Regions from separate parts of the Bacillus nitratireducens genome, predicted to be linked through region 1. Evidence: riboswitches for the same ligand, from Rfam matches in the RefSeq annotation. Region 1 holds a riboswitch; each other region holds the start of a gene.
The links. A riboswitch is a leader RNA that binds a small molecule or an ion and turns the genes downstream of it on or off. The one in region 1 is predicted to bind lysine.
Positions count from the first base shown of each region.

Region 2: it holds a riboswitch for lysine, as region 1 does, so the genes downstream of both, Q3V31_RS02410 (aspartate kinase) here and Q3V31_RS22715 (amino acid permease) in region 1, are expected to answer to the same signal.
Region 3: it holds a riboswitch for lysine, as region 1 does, so the genes downstream of both, Q3V31_RS15750 (amino acid permease) here and Q3V31_RS22715 (amino acid permease) in region 1, are expected to answer to the same signal.

Region 1 is NZ_JAUMJO010000006.1:155,717-161,829, forward strand. Features, by position in the region: gene gapN (NADP-dependent glyceraldehyde-3-phosphate dehydrogenase) at 1-1,391, shown strand, start outside; gene Q3V31_RS22710 (GNAT family N-acetyltransferase) at 1,419-2,273, opposite strand; lysine riboswitch at 2,467-2,648, shown strand; gene Q3V31_RS22715 (amino acid permease) at 2,795-4,219, shown strand; gene Q3V31_RS22720 (ABC transporter permease) at 4,280-5,479, shown strand; gene Q3V31_RS22725 (type 1 glutamine amidotransferase domain-containing protein) at 5,762-6,113, shown strand, end outside.
Region 2 is NZ_JAUMJO010000001.1:456,188-462,300, forward strand. Features, by position in the region: gene Q3V31_RS02390 (8-oxo-dGTP diphosphatase) at 1-253, shown strand, start outside; gene Q3V31_RS02395 (YndJ family protein) at 282-1,907, opposite strand; gene Q3V31_RS02400 (DUF4166 domain-containing protein) at 1,904-2,524, opposite strand; gene Q3V31_RS02405 (DoxX-like family protein) at 2,529-3,437, opposite strand; lysine riboswitch at 3,630-3,816, shown strand; gene Q3V31_RS02410 (aspartate kinase) at 4,019-5,248, shown strand; gene Q3V31_RS02415 (VOC family protein) at 5,701-6,113, shown strand, end outside.
Region 3 is NZ_JAUMJO010000004.1:43,126-49,238, reverse strand. Features, by position in the region: gene Q3V31_RS15780 (nucleoside/nucleotide kinase family protein) at 1-114, opposite strand, end outside; gene Q3V31_RS15775 (metallophosphoesterase family protein) at 237-980, opposite strand; partial or broken gene Q3V31_RS15770 (aminoglycoside phosphotransferase family protein) at 994-1,932, opposite strand; gene Q3V31_RS15765 (VOC family protein) at 1,944-2,744, opposite strand; gene Q3V31_RS15760 (sulfite exporter TauE/SafE family protein) at 2,843-3,853, shown strand; gene Q3V31_RS15755 (GNAT family N-acetyltransferase) at 3,894-4,343, opposite strand; lysine riboswitch at 4,728-4,920, shown strand; gene Q3V31_RS15750 (amino acid permease) at 5,033-6,113, shown strand, end outside.

The sequences.
Region 1 (6,113 bases):
AAAGCTCTTCAGGTCAAACAATCGAAATTCCATCTCCATACTTACACGAAGTAATTGGTCAAGTACAAGCAATTACTCGCGGAGAAGTAGATGAAGCAATTGCATCTGCAAAAGAAGCTCAAAAATCATGGGCTGAAGCTTCTCTACAAGATCGCGCAAAATATTTATATAAATGGGCTGATGAGCTCGTAAATATGCAAGATGAAATTGCCGATATCATTATGAAAGAAGTCGGTAAAGGTTATAAAGATGCGAAGAAAGAAGTTGTTCGTACAGCTGATTTCATTCGTTACACAATTGAAGAAGCTTTACATATGCACGGAGAAAGCATGATGGGCGATAGCTTCCCTGGCGGAACGAAGTCTAAACTTGCGATCATCCAACGCGCACCACTTGGTGTTGTATTAGCAATCGCACCATTTAACTATCCAGTAAACTTATCTGCTGCAAAACTTGCACCAGCATTAATTATGGGTAACGCTGTTATTTTCAAACCAGCAACTCAAGGTGCAATTAGCGGTATTAAAATGGTGGAAGCACTTCATAAAGCTGGCCTTCCAAAAGGTCTTGTAAACGTAGCGACAGGACGCGGTTCTGTAATTGGTGACTACTTAGTAGAACACGAAGGCATCAATATGGTATCGTTCACAGGTGGTACAAACACAGGTAAACATTTAGCGAAAAAAGCTGCAATGATTCCACTTGTATTAGAACTTGGTGGTAAAGACCCTGGTATCGTTCGTGAAGATGCTGACTTACAAGATGCTGCAAACCACATCGTAAGCGGTGCATTCTCTTACTCTGGTCAACGTTGTACAGCTATTAAACGTGTACTTGTACACGAAAACGTAGCAGACGAGCTTGTTAGCTTACTAAAAGCGCAAGTAGCTGAACTATCAGTTGGATCTCCAGAACAAGACAGCACAATCGTTCCATTAATCGACGATAAATCTGCTGACTTCGTTCAAGGCTTAGTTGACGACGCTGTTGAAAAAGGTGCAACAATCGTTATCGGTAACAAACGTGAGCGCAACTTAATTTACCCAACATTAATCGACCACGTAACAGAAGAAATGAAAGTTGCTTGGGAAGAGCCATTTGGCCCAATCCTTCCAATCATCCGTGTTTCTTCTGACGAACAAGCGATTGAAATTGCTAACAAATCAGAGTTCGGTCTGCAAGCAAGTGTCTTCACAAAAGACATTAACAAAGCATTTGCAATTGCTAACAAAATCGAAACTGGTTCTGTTCAAATTAACGGACGCACAGAGCGCGGCCCTGACCACTTCCCATTCATCGGTGTAAAAGGTTCAGGTATGGGCGCACAAGGTATTCGCAAGAGCCTTGAGTCTATGACACGTGAAAAAGTAACTGTATTAAACTTAGTTTAATCTTATATGTAGCAGCTGATCTAGTATTTAGATCAGCTGCTTTTTAAATTTCCGATACACCTGCGTATTATGAAACGGCTTAAACCCTACAGATTTGTATAACCTCTCAGCACTTTCATTTCCTTCTATATAACAGAGTCTAATATCTTCATACCCGCCTTCTAACAACTTGTTCATACCAAATTGTAAAGCTTTACGCCCATATCCATTTCCTTGATGACTTTGTGCAACTATTAAATTCTCTATTGTCCCTTCCCCTACTGTAACTGATGCAACTAGCTGCTCATTTTCTAAAGCTACATACACATTACTTTCATTGTTCAATTTGTATTTCTTTATACTATCTTCCGAGGCAAGATACGGCTTCATATCATTCCTTTCATGCAATTCGTAATAACATTCCTGTACCATTGTTACAAACTGGTTAAAAAATATATCTTCATACTTAATAAACTTGAGATCGGTTTTAGGAAAACTCCCTCCCTTATATATCAATTCAAGCGATCCCCACCATCTTTCAAATCCCATTTTCTTAGCAAAACCAATACAATTTTCTGATTCTATTCTCATATAAGTGCACACAAAATCCGGTTTTATTTTAGAAATTAAATCTTCTATTGCCTTGTATAATCCAGAACCAATACCTTTCAAGCGAGAACCAGGTTCCACATACACACTTATTTGACCAATAGACTCTCCATTACTATTTGTATAAAAGGATGAATACGCGAATCCTTCAATCCCATTTTGGTTATATAAAAGAAAATGCGTGGAGTTCGATACAATATCATCTAAAGAACCTATCTCTTCTTCTGTCCCCATACTTTTTATTAAATTCAATGTCCCGATCCGATCTTCTTTTTCACTATAAGCACGTATCATTTAAACAATCCCCATTCCCATTAAAAGTAAATTCCTTATTGGAATTTATTCAATGAATCCATCTCAAACCCTCCAACCTCTCAATAACGAACTCTTCTCTATAATCTGATTATTACTATATCCATTGACGTATAAAAATACATTTGTTACTCTTAAATACGTTAATTTAATATTTAAATCCTCATTCGTATCTCGGTGAGGTAGAGGTTGCAGTCATTAAGAGTATCATTTCAGGAGATGTAGTGGCATTGATGAAGAAATGAGAAAGGAATGATTGCCGAAGTAAGTCGTGTCCACCATGCACGCTTGCTGGGTCTGCATTTAATAAGTGCAGAACTGTCACAAACGTTTCGTTTGTGGAGAGCTATCGAGAGGTATGTCGTGGGTTTCTTATAAGATAGAAAGCATGTAGCGGCAGATTACGTGCTTTTTTTGTTTTGTTTGGACCTTCTCTTCCTTATCTGGAAGACATACATATCTCCTCGCTTGACTTGGTTATACTAACTTTGGAGGTATTTTCTATGCAACAAAAAAAATGGGGCTTTTGGGTACTAACAGCTTTCGTTGTCGGTAACATGGTTGGCGCTGGTATTTTCATGGTGCCAAGTACGTTAGCACAAACAGCAAGCCCACTCGGTGTCACTTTAGCTTGGTTAACAACAGGGTTTGGTGTTTTAATGCTAGCTCTTGTTTTCGGTAATTTAGCAATTCGTCGTCCTGATTTAACAACGGGACCACAAAGTCATGCATATGCTTTATTCTCAACACCAAAAAGAAAGAAAATGGCTGGTTTCAGTATGGTATGGGGATATTGGGTTGCAAACTGGGCAAGTAACGTTGCCATCATTACATCTTTCGCGGGATATTTATCACTCTTCTTCCCGATTATGAAAGATACGCGACTATTATTTTCAATCGGCTCGTTCGATATAGAAGTTGGAAAGCTCATTACATTTACTATTTGTTCCGTCTTACTTTGGGGAACTCATTTAATATTAACAAACGGTGTAAGCGGAGCTGGGAAACTAAACTTCTTAGCAACAACAACGAAAGTAACTGGATTCCTTCTATTCATTGTCGTTACGTTATTTGCGTTCGAAGCTTCAAAGTTTGGACAATGGTACACACCGATGATCGATAAAGAAGGCGTATCACACGGTCTCCTTTCACAAGTAAATTTAGCGGCCCTTACAACGCTTTGGGCATTTATTGGGATTGAATCAGCGGTTCTTTTATCAAACCGAGCTACTTCTCCCAAAACGGTAAAACGCGCGACTGTTGCTGGTTTATTAATAACAGTTGCAATTTATTTAGGAATTACAATTTTAACAATGGGTGTACTTCACGTTGATAAATTACAAGCTTCTGAACGTCCATTAGCAGATGCATTAAACGCTGCAATGGGTCACGGGGGCGGGAAACTTATGGCATTACTTGCTCTTACTTCCCTATTCGGTTCAATATTAGGTTGGATTTTATTAAGCTCAGAAGTACCTTATCAAGCAGCAAAAGAAGGTTTCTTCCCTTCCTTCTTCGCAAAAACAAATAAAAAAGGTAGTCCAATTCATTCACTACGATTAACAAACATTATGTCGCAAGTGTTCTTATTCTCAACATTATCAGGAACAATTGCGGAAGCTTATACATTCGTTATTACCGTATCAACACTGGCCTACCTCATTCCATATCTCGTTTCACCAATCTTCCAGTTAAAACTAGTCGCAACTGGTGAAACATATAAAAATGAAATGCGGGCAAGAATTACAGATGGTATAGTCGCAGTTATCGCACTTTGCTATGCACTATGGGTTATTAAAACCGGCGCATCCGATATAAAAACGTTCCTTCTCGGAATCGGTTTATTCGCAATTGGCTTTGCTTTCTATCCATTAATGAATCGTGATCAGAAAAAAAATAACGAAAAGAAAAACGAGCAAGTTGCATAACGCAATTTGCTCGTTTTTTCTTTTATAAAACATATATAATAGAACAAAGAGGTGAAAGACATGTCAATCGAATCACTATGGAGCAGTCGCTTCCAACAACATATTCAAAATATCATTACATACTTTGCACGTATGATTAACGGTTTACTATATAGCTTCATCTTTATTTCATGCGTTGGTGCATATTATTATGCTCAATTTCTAAAAACATCTCCTTCTAAAGGAATATCTTTAATACTCATAACGACCGTTCTTACATTTATTATAATGAGATGTCCCATTCGCACATTTATTCAAAAACCGGATGCTGTCTATTTACTTGCATTAGAAGAGAAATTAACATCTTATTTTAAAAAATCTCTTCTATATAATTACATCATTCAGCTTTTCCCTTTATTATTTACGTTCCTTATTCTCGTACCGCTTGCCATGCAATCATTACAATTAACTGTACCGTTCTTATGTACAATCTTTATCGTTTTAATGATTACGAAAGCGTGGAACATATACATACACTGGATGTGGCGTGATAGTTATGAAAAAAGCATATGGTTTATCATTCGCATTGCTTGTAACGCCCTGATCATTTACATGCTGTTTTATACTGCAAATGTGATCGTATTATGCGGACTACTCTTACTTCTTGCTTTCCTGCTTCTATACACGAAGAAACAACCTACCAAACGAATACCGTGGGATTACATAATCGAACAAGAAGAAAAAATGGACGTTCGTTTCTATCAATTTGCTAGCATTTTCACCGATGTTCCGCAACTGAATAAGCAAGTAAATAAAAGAAAATGGCTTACAAATTGGATTGAACCTTTATTACATAAAAAACGAGCAACTTTCTTCTATTTACATACACTAGCATTTTTACGCGGTAATGATTATTTCGGTATATATATTCGCTTAGGGTTGATCGGTGCTTTCGCTCTATATTTCATTCCGAATATATATGTAAAAGGCGCTATCGCTTATATCGTCCTATATATGATTTCTATGCAGCTTCGTTCTCTGTGGAAATATTTTTCAGGAAATATTATTGTAGCATTATATCCAATTGATACTGAAAAACGAATGAATCAATTTCTCCGCTTAATCTTTATATTGCTAAGCATTCAACTCATTGTATTTTCAAGTATTATACTCATTGCCACAGGACAATTACTACATGCTTTGATTATTATGGTAATCGGAGTACTTTGGATCAAATTTATTATTGTACCAAAAACGAAGCAACGCGTTTCTTCGTTTTAACGAAAAGAATTATCTTAAAAGCCAAGGAGAAAATAAATTATCTCCTTGGCTTTTTTATTTTTCTTCCCCAAACAAGAATCACTGAAACAACCGATATTTTATGATTTTTACATACAAAAATGATAATACATGTTTACGTCCTAATAAAAAGGGTATTTATTAAATTAACAGGGCAAAGGAACTGGAGGGAATGAAAAAATATGAATTAAAGTTTCACTTTATAAAAGGCGTTGCTCAAGGACAATTCTGGAACCGATTATATAATATAAGGAGCTGATTGCAATGAGTAAAAAAATTGCTATTTTAATAACGGATTATTTCGAGGACACAGAATACACAGAGCCAGTAGAAGCTTTTAATCAAAAGGGATACAAATTAACAACTATTGAAATGGAAAAAGGTAAAACGGTACACGGTAAACAAGGAAAAAGTGAACTCGTGATTGATAAAAGTATTGATGATGTTTCTCCAGAGAACTTTGATGCCCTCTTTATACCAGGCGGATTTTCCCCAGATATACTTCGTGCAGATGAACGTTTTGTTCGCTTTAGCAAAGCATTTATGGATGCGAAAAAACCTGTTTTTGCTATTTGTCACGGCCCCCAATTACTCATCACTGCACAAACACTTGAAG
Region 2 (6,113 bases), on a different contig from region 1:
CGTAAATCCGAAAGAAAATGTTCGATATATGGTATTTAATTATTGGACAGATTCATTTGAAGGTGAACTCCTTTTGAATCCTCCTGAAGGCGAATTATTATGGGTACCAATCGATACAGCACTAAATCTTCCTATGCAAGATTGGTTTAAAGAAAGATTCCCATTATTTTTTGAAAAAAGTACGTTTGAAATTCAACGTGTTTGGGACCAAGACTTAGATAAACAAGTTGCTATGACAATTACCCATACATAAAAAAGCTTGGAATCTCTCCAAGCTTTTCTTACTTCTCTTCTATTTTCTTAATCTCATAATCAATTTCTAAAAACTTAACTCCGAATATCCACATTCGATGGTTAGCTGTTAATATTTGATCCTTGCCCTCTTTAATCATAAAAGTCTCTGCTAATGGTAAGCGTATTGTAAAGAAGCGAGTATGTAAGTATATCCCTTCATCTCCCTTACCATTTCTTCTCAGCTTACTAGTAATGATTAAATCATTACTCTTATTACATAATTTCAAAACTCCCGTCATATTCGAATATGGTAAAGGTAATCCAATATTCATATACGTCTCATTCTTATGTGTATGTTTTGAGTAAAGAGCTACAAAAATAGATTCTCCTGCTTCATTTTTTCTTAGCCAAGCCCTTACATTCTCTCTTCCATCCTTCTCATCTATTATCCCCATGATAGAACCATGCATCGTTTCCCACTTGCCGCCCATTCCTAAATGTATTTGTCCTACACGCTTACTCATTTTTGCATAACAAAATGCAACCGGGCGGAACCAACGAGTCCATTTAATATGCGATTGTAACTGATACTCTTTTGTATTTTCATAAAAACGAATAATACTTAAAGGAATCTTTATCGCGTCAAATGCCTCACTATGAAAATCATTCATTTTATCAACTAAACCTTTGTATTCCTTGCTATCTATTAAATTTCTGTTATGTAAAAATGCTTCACCAACTGTCGCGGTTCCTCTTAACCTGCTCATTGGTTTCCCATAATATTTATAATTCGGAGTACTCTTTTCAATCATCCAGCCAACAAATGCTGGTAACGCTACTCCAATTCCATTTACCACGCCGTGAATCCAGACCATTTGTGCAATTGTAATCGTCATTACATGTTTCAAATTCCCATATGAATATATAAGTGAAAACATAATTGTTACCATGAGTGTGCTAGAAGATATGATCAGGAGAATCTTTGCACTAATAGCATTAAATTTCGTGCGCCAAACATAAATCCCATAACTATAAATAGCGCATAAATATAGGAACACTGCAAAAAATTCAAATACCCTCGAGTACGTAATTCCTATTGCAACTGTCATAGGTGAAATGACGATGACAAACATAATAGCATCATATACTTTACTTCTCTTTTCTCTTTTCCTCCCAATTAAACCAGCTGATAACGGCAATAGAAATGCCGAATAATGAAAGTGTGCAGCTGTAAGCAAAACAATGTCGGAACTAAAGTGCATAATGGAAAGCTTTGCTACAGAAGCAAAAAACCAGAAACCACCTAAAAACAAATACATAAACGCACTATCGATAGCTGTCTCCTCTAACGGTTTCAATCCTCTTTCTAGCAATCTACTTATACCAAATAACGCAACAATTCCTGTATATACAAACCAAAGTAACGCAAATAAATAATGATTTGTTACGAAAGCTAGCATTGCACTGATTGCTGCGATTGGATATAAAAACGATACAAATTTATAAAATAATACATACGATCCATTTCTTTTTTTCTTGTCAATAATACAAAAAGACATCGGTATAAATAACAAAATAGATAACAATATAATTGCTTCAACAGGATTTACATTCGACCACTCGTATATTAGAAATATAATATAACAAGCAAGCCCAAATAGTATATTTTTCATCTCGTATATTTCCTTTCCACAAATGTCCCCTTATAGGAAAATAGTGAGCCAATTAACGGATTTCGTACTTGTACATGAATTCGAAAGCATTGTAGTGTTTCATCATAACTTTCTACAATTTTCGCCTCTCCGTATAAAAATCTAGGTAACGGTATTTTTCTTCCAAACATAAAAAACCATTGTTTCTTTGAAGAAATATGCATCCCGCCCTTTTCATCAATATAAAAATTCAATGTAGAAACGAGTAAATGTGGCTCACCAAAATAATCTACAATTTCATTATTCTCTTCATCCAGCTGCATAACAGCGTTAAAATATCTTTTCTTATTATGAAAATAAAAAGTACGATTCCACCGTACAAATTCTTTCCCCTGTTCATCTCGCTCAGCGGTATTATGTATCGTAAATGGCACCTTCTTTCCTCGCTCAGAGAAAAACATTCGAAACTTCGATGCAATTTTCAAAATTAATTTAACGAAAAAAGAGCCACCGTAAATTTCATCCATTTCCCCTTCTCCTGTAAAACTATTCTCTTCTGTAATCGCATATCGCTTCTGTAATTTTGGATGAAGATTTTTATAGGTATCTCCTAATAATCTCTCATAAATATTAACCATACATTTATCCCTTTCTCTTCCTCTTGCAATTTTTTGCGCTTGGCAAATTAGTGCAATTCATATAACCGACAATCGATAACCCTATTAAAAGAAGGTTTAATGTAATTGGATTAAATGGTTGCGTAAAACTAGCGATATTCGTCGATCCTGCCGCTAATGTTAAAACTATCAACAATATAATATGCAATATAAATAGTTTTCGCTTTTGAAGTGGCAATAGCCACATAACACCCCATATTATTTCTAAAAATCCAACTATTTTAAGTATAAAAATACTACTTTCATTCGATCCGATTAGTGCAGAAAGCATCTTTACTTCTTCTGAATGAGTAAACATCAATTTTGGTACAATCCCTTGATATAACCATACGAAGGCAAATAGAAAGCAAACGAGCCAATACGTCATTGTTCTTCTAATTAGCAACTTAGGATGAAGTCCCTTTTCTAACCATAATTTTAAAGCATCAAAACTCCATGCTGTCGCCCAACCTAATAAGGGTCGAAAAACATATGGATCTATCATATTTCCTATACGACCAAACCTTGTATCATAATCATATTGCGTCTCAAAATAAATATGTTCTTTACGCGGTGTATACTTCCAATAACCACGCCCCATTTGAATAAGTGATAATTTATTATCTGTCCAAAATTTTAAAGAAGAAATCCGTTCACCCGTTTCTTTTCTTATTTCTCCTATCGATTCCCCTTCACCAGCTATTTCAAGTCCAAATCCAATTTTAGTTTTATATAAAAACTTCTGCGGTTCTCCTTCTTTTTTCTCTAAATACGAAATTTCAGTAAAGCGAGCATCCCATTCTGTGTGTATATCTGGTTCCTGTGTATATCCCCATAATTTTTCCATTGTTGTGTTCATTTCTGCTGAAACATAAATAGGCTTTTTCCCCTTCATTCTTCCACCTCCTATGCACTATAAATTTAATGTACATGCTATGAATTTATTTTGCTACACTTTTCACAAACTACCCCCCAAAAAAGATGGAATTTTTAAAAAATATATAAAACACTTGATTCCCTGAAAAATTTAAATTATTATAAAACAAATGTTACCAACAACTTCATAAATCAAACACTCTCGCCTAAAACGTGAGATAGAGGTTGCAACGCTTATAAGTATTCTAAAGGAGACACAGAGATGTCTATGAATTTAGAAGAAAGGAAGTGTTGCCGAAATTGATAAATTTCTCTGCATTTATCGATTGGGGCTGTTTTCGAATAGAAACAGAACTGTCATATGTACAGACATGTACGTGTGAAGAGCTATCTACAAAAAAGAGATATCATTTTTTATGATATTCCTTTTTTGGCGGTTTTTTTATTAGCTCCGTTTTCTGTTTCCCTTTTCCTGTAACAGCACCATCCTCACTTATTTGAGATGGTGTTTTTTGTTTTTCTCTCTGGTAACTACAGGAATATTGGGATTTGTATATGTCCTAACCTATTCTTAAAAATGGACGAAAGAAGGAATTCGTAATGGAAACGATTGTACAAAAGTTTGGCGGTACTTCTGTTGGAAGCGTCGAACGCATTCAACATGTAGCAAATTTAATTATTGAAGAATATGAACGAGGACATAGCATTGTCTCTGTCGTTTCAGCAATGGGAAAAAGTACAGATGAACTTGTCGCACTTGCTAACGCTATTACTGAAAATCCAAGTAAACGTGAAATGGATATGCTCCTATCTACAGGAGAACAAGTAACCATTTCATTATTAACAATGGCACTACAAACAAAAGGTTATAACGCAATTTCATTAACAGGGTGGCAAGCTGGTATTACGACAGAATCTGTACATAGTAGTGCACGGATTACTGACATTCATACAGATCGAATTCAGTCTTATCTTACTGAAGGTACGATTGTTATTGTAGCTGGCTTCCAAGGAGTTAGTGAAAAGCATGAAATTACAACGCTTGGACGCGGTGGTTCTGATACGACTGCTGTTGCATTAGCAGCGGCATTAAAAGCAAAAAAATGTGATATTTATACGGATGTAACCGGCGTATATACGACTGATCCACGCGTTGTACAAGATGCTTATAAATTAGATGAAATTTCTTATGACGAAATGTTAGAGCTTGCCAATCTCGGTGCTGGCGTGTTACACCCACGCGCTGTTGAATTTGCTAAAAATCATAATGTAGTTTTAGAAGTACGATCAAGTATGGAACAAGAAAACGGAACAATTGTAAGGGGAGAATGTAACATGGAACAACAATCAATCGTTAAAGGTATTGCATTTGAGGATAATATTACACGCGTCACAATTAAAGGATTAGAACAAGGTGCACTTTCAACAGTTTTCTCTACATTAGCAGCGGCACATATTAATGTAGATATTATTATTCAAAGTATTACAAATGAAGGAACTGTTCACCTCTCTTTCTCAATCCATTCTAATGATTTAAGAGAAACATTAGAAGTATTGGAACAAAATCAAGAAGCACTTCACTATGAATCTGTAGAATATGAAAACCATTTAGCAAAAGTATCAATTGTAGGATCAGGTATGGTATCTAACCCAGGTGTCGCTGCGAATATGTTTACTACTTTAAAAGAAGGCGGTATTCATATTAAAATGGTAAGTACATCGGAAATTAAAGTATCAGTTGTAATTGACCGTATTCACTTAGTAGATGGTGTTGAAGCACTACATCAATCATTTATGGCGAAAATTGAGCCTTTAGTGCAAATGAGCTAATTTCCACCGGTAAAACTTACAATAAATTATATGAATCTATTTCCTACCTATATAAATAGAAAGCTGTTTGCATTGTATAGAGTGACAAGAAAGTTATTTACGTTAAAATAAAGTCGTTTACAACAATCGGGCCATTTAATGGCGTACAGGATAGGAATATTTTGTGGGGAAGTCGAAGTTATTTTATCGAATAGCAACTACAGTATCAAGTTCTTGAAACCACTTGAACATGATAGCATTCACGAAATAAAGTTCGCGCACATTTCAATAGTAGATGTTTTACGAAGTGTTGTTCGTTAACAAGATGGTATATACTATACCCGAAAACACCTTGTCACTTTTTCCTACACTGTGACAAGGTATTTTTGCTTAGAAGGAATTTGTAACTTTTTAATAGTATAATTATGAGGATGATCAATTAATATATTTTTACACATAAGGAGATAAAGACAATGACAAAAAACAAATTACTAAGAATGGACAATGTCAGCATCGTTGTAGAATCCCTTGATGACGCAATATCTTTCTTCGAGGAGATTGGCTTGAACCTCGAAGGGCGAGCCACTGTCGAAGGTGAATGGGCTGGTCGCGTAACAGGACTCGGTTCTCAGTGCGTAGAGATTGCTATGATGGTTACACCAGATGGCCACAGTCGAATTGAACTTTCGCGATTCCTCACCCCACCTACTATAGCAGATCATCGGACAGCTCCTGTAAACGCCCTCGGTTATCTGCGCGTCATGTTCACCGTTGAAGACATTGACGAAATGGTATCCAGACTTACTAAGCATGGTGCTCAGCTCGTTGGCGAAGTAGTTCAGTACGAGGACTCGTATCGACTCTGCTACATTCGTGGAACCGAAGG
Region 3 (6,113 bases), on a different contig from region 1:
AAATGTTGTCTTTCCTGAAGCTGTTATACCACTTACTCCAACTCTTATTGGATGGGTTAAGTTTAATTTAAAAATATGATCTACAATGTTTTTAATACGTTGTTTTCGGAGCATGACATTCCCTCCTGTAATTCTGTTTACATAATAAAATTATAATAAATAAACTTCATCAATGTTTGTTGGTAAGTCGATATTTTGAAAAATCATTGATATATTTTTATTGAATTATATTTTCCTTACTTCCCCTTAAACCCTCGATACAAAGCAGTCCGTAATTCTTGCTTGTATTCCTCGATTTCTGGCATATCGAGTTCTTCCGCTAATCGAATTGCTAATTCAATATCATACGGTACACGTACGAGTTGAATAGAAAAACTCGCTGCTTCTTTTTCATTGTAAGTTCCTTCGAAAATTAAATAGGAAGCTTGTGTAATTTCAAGAGGATTTCCTACGCTACCAGCATTACATAACGTTTTCCCTCTAAAATTTTGCACATACGCCTGGTGAACGTCACCGTAGCAAACGACATCTGGTTTTCTTTCCCCTTCTATATTCTCTGTGAGCTCACTATTTTCGAACATACTAATACGCTCTTCTCTTGTTGCATGTGGTTGAATTCTTTCATATAAACTTCTTGGTGAAGCGTGGAACATACGAATGAGTTTGCCGCTCATAAAAAATTCGATTGAAAATGGTAAGCTTCTTAAATACTCATTTTGTTCTTCTGACAATTGTTTTTGATGCCATTTTAACGATTCAAATTCAGTCGGTTTTGTAATGAAATCATCCCAGTTCCCCATAACAACTCCTTCACACTCTTTACGAATGATTTCAATTACTTCGCTAGAATGAGGACCCTTTCCTACTAAATCTCCAAGACAAATAATGCGCTCGATTCCTCTTAATTTAATATCTTTCAGCACAGATTCTAATGCCGGAATATTACCATGAACATCTGAAATTACCGCTATTTTATCCAAATGAACCCCTCCGTTATCTATTGTTTATTATATCCACATGATGTGATTGATACCATTTCGGAATATAGGATGAAAAATGATTATGATCTTCTAAAATTCTGTTTAATCTCTCTTTCATATCATCTACTAAATGTGGCGTGCTTCGGTTTGTCCATACGATATCCGCTGGGAATGTCATTGCTGCATATAATGAATACAGTTTCCAAAAATGAAGTGAAGGTTCACCTCCGCAATAACCGTGAACTTGACCAACCGCAAATGGTTTGCTTATTCTTGTAGTAAAAATCGCTACGTTATAAAAATCGTGTATTGGATCGCCAAAATCATATCCACCAAAATCGATAACGATAAACTCCTTATTGTGAATCATACTATTTGCTGGGTGGTAATCATCGTGTAAAAATATGATAGGACGATTTTTCAATAAGTCTTTATGATCCTCTACAAAGGTTGATACTGGCTTCATATCGAGAAAGTCTACCTCAAATTCTGCTAATGCTTTCAAGTATCTCTCATACTTGTTCCACCGAAACGTTTCCCACGAATCAATGACATTCTCTTTTTCTATTGCATGAATTCTCTTTAAAACTTCTCCAGCTCTTTTCCCCGCAGCATACTGCTCTTTCACCGATAACTTACCTAAACTCTCTTCTCCATTTACACCGTTAATCCATTCAAATATTTGAACGCATTTATTTAATTCTTCAAGTCTTATGAAATGAATTAATTTTGGCGTCGGGATATGTAATGACTCCAACTGTTTCATATACGTATATTCTTCTTGTTTTCGTTAAAAATTAGCAGAATCACACACTTTGACAAAATACGTTTCTCGATTCTCTAATTCAACTTTATATTTCTCTTCATGTGAAAACCCTTTTGTAATAGATGTACATTTCACAATACGAGGACACTCTATTTTTCTCTCTATCTCTCTTAAAATTTCTTCCACAAAGTTCACCTCTATTCATATATGTACAAACTACCTAGCACTTCATGCTCTCGTTTATTTTCACCTTTAAACTCCACTGCAAATGGATATTCACCATGATGATTCAAACGTTCTAGTACTAGCCCTTCTCCAATTGGTTCACAAAACTGCACATGAATGTCACCAAACGATACACTTTGACATTCCGCATTCCATTCTTCATTTTTTACGACTGAGCTTGCAGTTAGCTCCATTACTTTTTTCCATTTCCGCACTGTTTCTCGAACGCTTTTCACCGCATAATGAATCGTTTCAATTTCTTGTACTTTGTTTTTATGTTCAGTGATTGTTCCTATGTTACGTAAATCGTTTCTTCTTTCTTCATCCGTTTCATTCCACTGTATAAAGAAAGGTAATTTCGGTCCACTTTCTTCCTGCTTTACAAATAACATTTTCCATTCTAAAAGACGGCCATCTTTTCTCACACGTTTCCCTTCGAATGGTCCAATCGTTTGTAAGCCATGTTTGCTTAAATTCACTGCTTGTTCTTCAATTTCATTTGTTCGAATTGCGATTTGTAGCATCCCTTCTCCATTTTGCAATTTAACAACCGTTTCCTGCACTAATGGATTTTCTGCTTCTTTCGCTTTTTCTTCATGCTGAACTGCTAAAAATTCTATATATGATAAATCAAAATAACATAAACTATTCCAAGTACCCCAGTTCGTATGCTCTCCGCCTAGTGCAGTATGAAATCCAAGCTCCTGCATTTGTTTTGCCGCTTCCTCTGGTGTACCATGCACTGCATGAACAAGATGGTCAAATGCTAACATATTCTTTCTCCCCTTTCTCTCCATCCTTTTATTGTATATTTTATTTTTCTTTCATTCAATTCAAAAACTTTAAAACCTAGTTGATTTATACGATTAATATGTATTATAATAAAACAAATTTAATTATTGCTGATTGGAAAAACCAAAGGCACTTTTCTCATACGGGAAAAGTGTCTTTTTCATTTATTATTACAGGGGGATTATTTATGCAGAAATTAATTGTCTTTGCTATTATCGGATTTTTCGCTCAATTGATCGATGGTGCACTTGGTATGGCGTACGGGGTAACGTCTACCTCACTATTATTAATGTTTGGTATCGCACCAGCCGTTGCATCGGCATCAGTTCATTTAGCTGAAGTTGTTACAACTGCCGCTTCTGGTGCATCTCACATCAAATTTGGAAACGTTGATAAATATACAGTTTCTAGGCTTACATTACCAGGAGCAATTGGCGCATTTATTGGGGCATGTTTTTTAAGCAATTTACCTGGTGATGTAATTAAACCGTACATTTCCATATTTTTATTTACTTTAGGGGTTTATATTTTATTACGATTCCTCATTCAAAAACAAATTGTTGCTTCAAATAAACGTATGTCTGCAAAACAACTTGTACCACTTGGCTTATTCGCTGGATTCGTCGATTCAACTGGTGGTGGTGGCTGGGGGCCGATTACGACACCTGTTCTTCTTGCAAGAGGAAATGAAGCTAGAAAAGTTATTGGATCTGTAGATACGAGTGAATTTCCTGTTTCACTCGCTGCAACGATTGGCTTTTTCATTTCACTTGGCTGGGAACAAGTAAGCTGGGTTTGGGTATTTTCTCTCATGCTCGGTGGTATCGTTGCGGCACCAATCGCTGCATGGCTAGTACGCATCGTTCCTTCTCATTTACTTGGCGTATTAGTTGGTGGCCTTATAATCTTTACAAACATTCGTACACTACTTACTACATTTAAAGTGGATCCAACTATTATTTCACTATCTTACGTTGCAGTTGGTCTTGTCGTTATTATTTCTATTTTCATTGCTGTTCGTAATCATTCCAATCGTTCTAACGAATCGACAGCTGGCTATCCGAAAGATCAAAAACAAATGCTACCATAATTAATAATAATACCGCCCGATTTACTTCGAGCGGTATCTTTTATTTATCTATTTTCCAATTGATCATCGTTTCAGTACTATTTACTCTTTTCATATGTAATTTCTCTAATACACGAATGGAGCTATAGTTATCAAGGAGTGTCTCTGCTGTAATCGTTTCCACTTCGCCTGTTTGAAAAGCCCATTTCATTAATTCACTAACTGCTTCTGTTGCATAACCTTTATTCCAATATTTCTCAATAAATCCGTAACCAATTTCTACCGTATGTTCCTCGTTTGGTTTCCCTTTAAATCCTATATCACCTAGAACTACGTCATCCTCTTCTCGAATAACATACCACGGTCCCCACGGTAATGAAGCCGCATCTCGTTTCACATTTTCTATATATCCTACCATATGCGGACCACTATTGTATCCTTGATTATCCGCAATTTGAATCCATTCTTCTGTACACGGTACTATATGTAATCTTTCCGTTTCTAATTTCATAATGATATCCCCTTTTCAATTAAACAATACCTCAATTTTATCAGAAATAAAAAGAATATTCATTCTATTTATCGGATTTATACTTATTATTTGAAACGAATTTAAGGAATAATCCCCTTCTGATAGTTATGTCGAATTATATTTTCTGAATTTTCTTTTAATTTTAAAGGGTTTTTCATTATTTTTTGCGAAACATTTGTATAACAATTTTTTCTTTGCTTATTGCTACATAATAGTAGGTTCGGGTGGAGTTATGCAAGCGTTTCCTATACAATAACCGATATTTTTTGACTTTTCCTAACAAAATTCCTTGCAATATATTCAGAAAGTCATTACAATTGCCATATATTAAATATCTTAGCAATATATAAATCCTCATCAATCCGATGAGGTAGAGGTTGCGACTTTTAAAAGTAAAATGGACGAGACACAGAGAATGTCACTGACTCCGTTTGAAAGGAAAAGTTGCCGAAGTTTATATTTCTTCTCTGGAAATATGAGCTGGGGCTGTCTCCGAAAGGAACAGAACTGTCACGTTTACAAAATTACCGTGTAAACGTGGGGTGCTATCTTAACGGAAGGGTATGATGGGGTGGTTATTTGTGAAACGTTCCGCCTAATTACTTTGGCGGTTTTTTGTATTTTTCTCCCCCGCTCCTTCCTAACCTACAAGAAAAGGAGTGTTGAACATGAATAGCGCAACAAATCAATCTACCTCTAAAACGCAAACTACACAAGGACAAGGTGAATTAAAACGCGGATTAAAATCTCGTCACCTTACGATGATTTCTCTCGGTGGTACAATCGGTACCGGATTATTTCTTGCCAGTGGTGGTGTTATCCATTCAGCTGGTCCTGGCGGTGCATTAGTCGCATATGCCGCAATTGGAATTATGGTTTATTTTTTAATGACAAGCTTAGCAGAACTCGCAGCTTACATGCCTGTTACTGGATCTTTTAGCACTTATGCAACAAAATTTGTTGATCCATCACTTGGTTTTGCACTTGGATGGAATTATTGGTATAACTGGGCGATTACGATCGCTGCTGAACTAGCGGCCGTAACATTAATTATGAAATTTTGGTTCCCAGATACCCCTTCTCTTATTTGGAGTGGACTTTGTTTAGCTATTATTTTTCTCTTAAACTATTTATCTGTTAAAGGTTTTGGTGAATCTGAATATTGGTTCGCACTTATTAAAGTCGTTACTATTATTATCTTTTTAATTGTCGGTTTTATGATGATTTTTGGAATTATGGGCGGTGAAGCTGTTGGTTTTAAAAACTTCACTGTTGCAGATGCACCATTTAATGGCGGCATCATGGCAATTATCGGTGTATTTATGGCAGCTGGTTTCTCATTCCAAGGAACTGAATTATTAGGAGTGGCTGCTGGTGAAACTGCTGATCCAGAACGCAATATACCGAAAGCAATTCGTTCTATCTTTTGGCGCATTATATTATTCTACATTTTAGCAATTCTTGTTATCGGTTTATTAATTCCTTATACGACTGATAGCCTTGCAGCAAGTGATGTTACAGTAAGTCCATTTACACTAGTATTTGAAAAAGCGGGCGTTGCCTTCGCTGCTTCTGTTATGAACGCTGTTATTTTAACTGCAGTTCTATCTGCTGGTAACTCTGGAATGTACGCATCAACTCGTATGCTTTGGGATTTAGCTCGTCAAGGAAAAGCACCAAAGTTCTTAGGCAAATTAGATAGCCGCGGTGTACCTGTTAACGCATTAATCGCAACATCAGTAGTTGGTA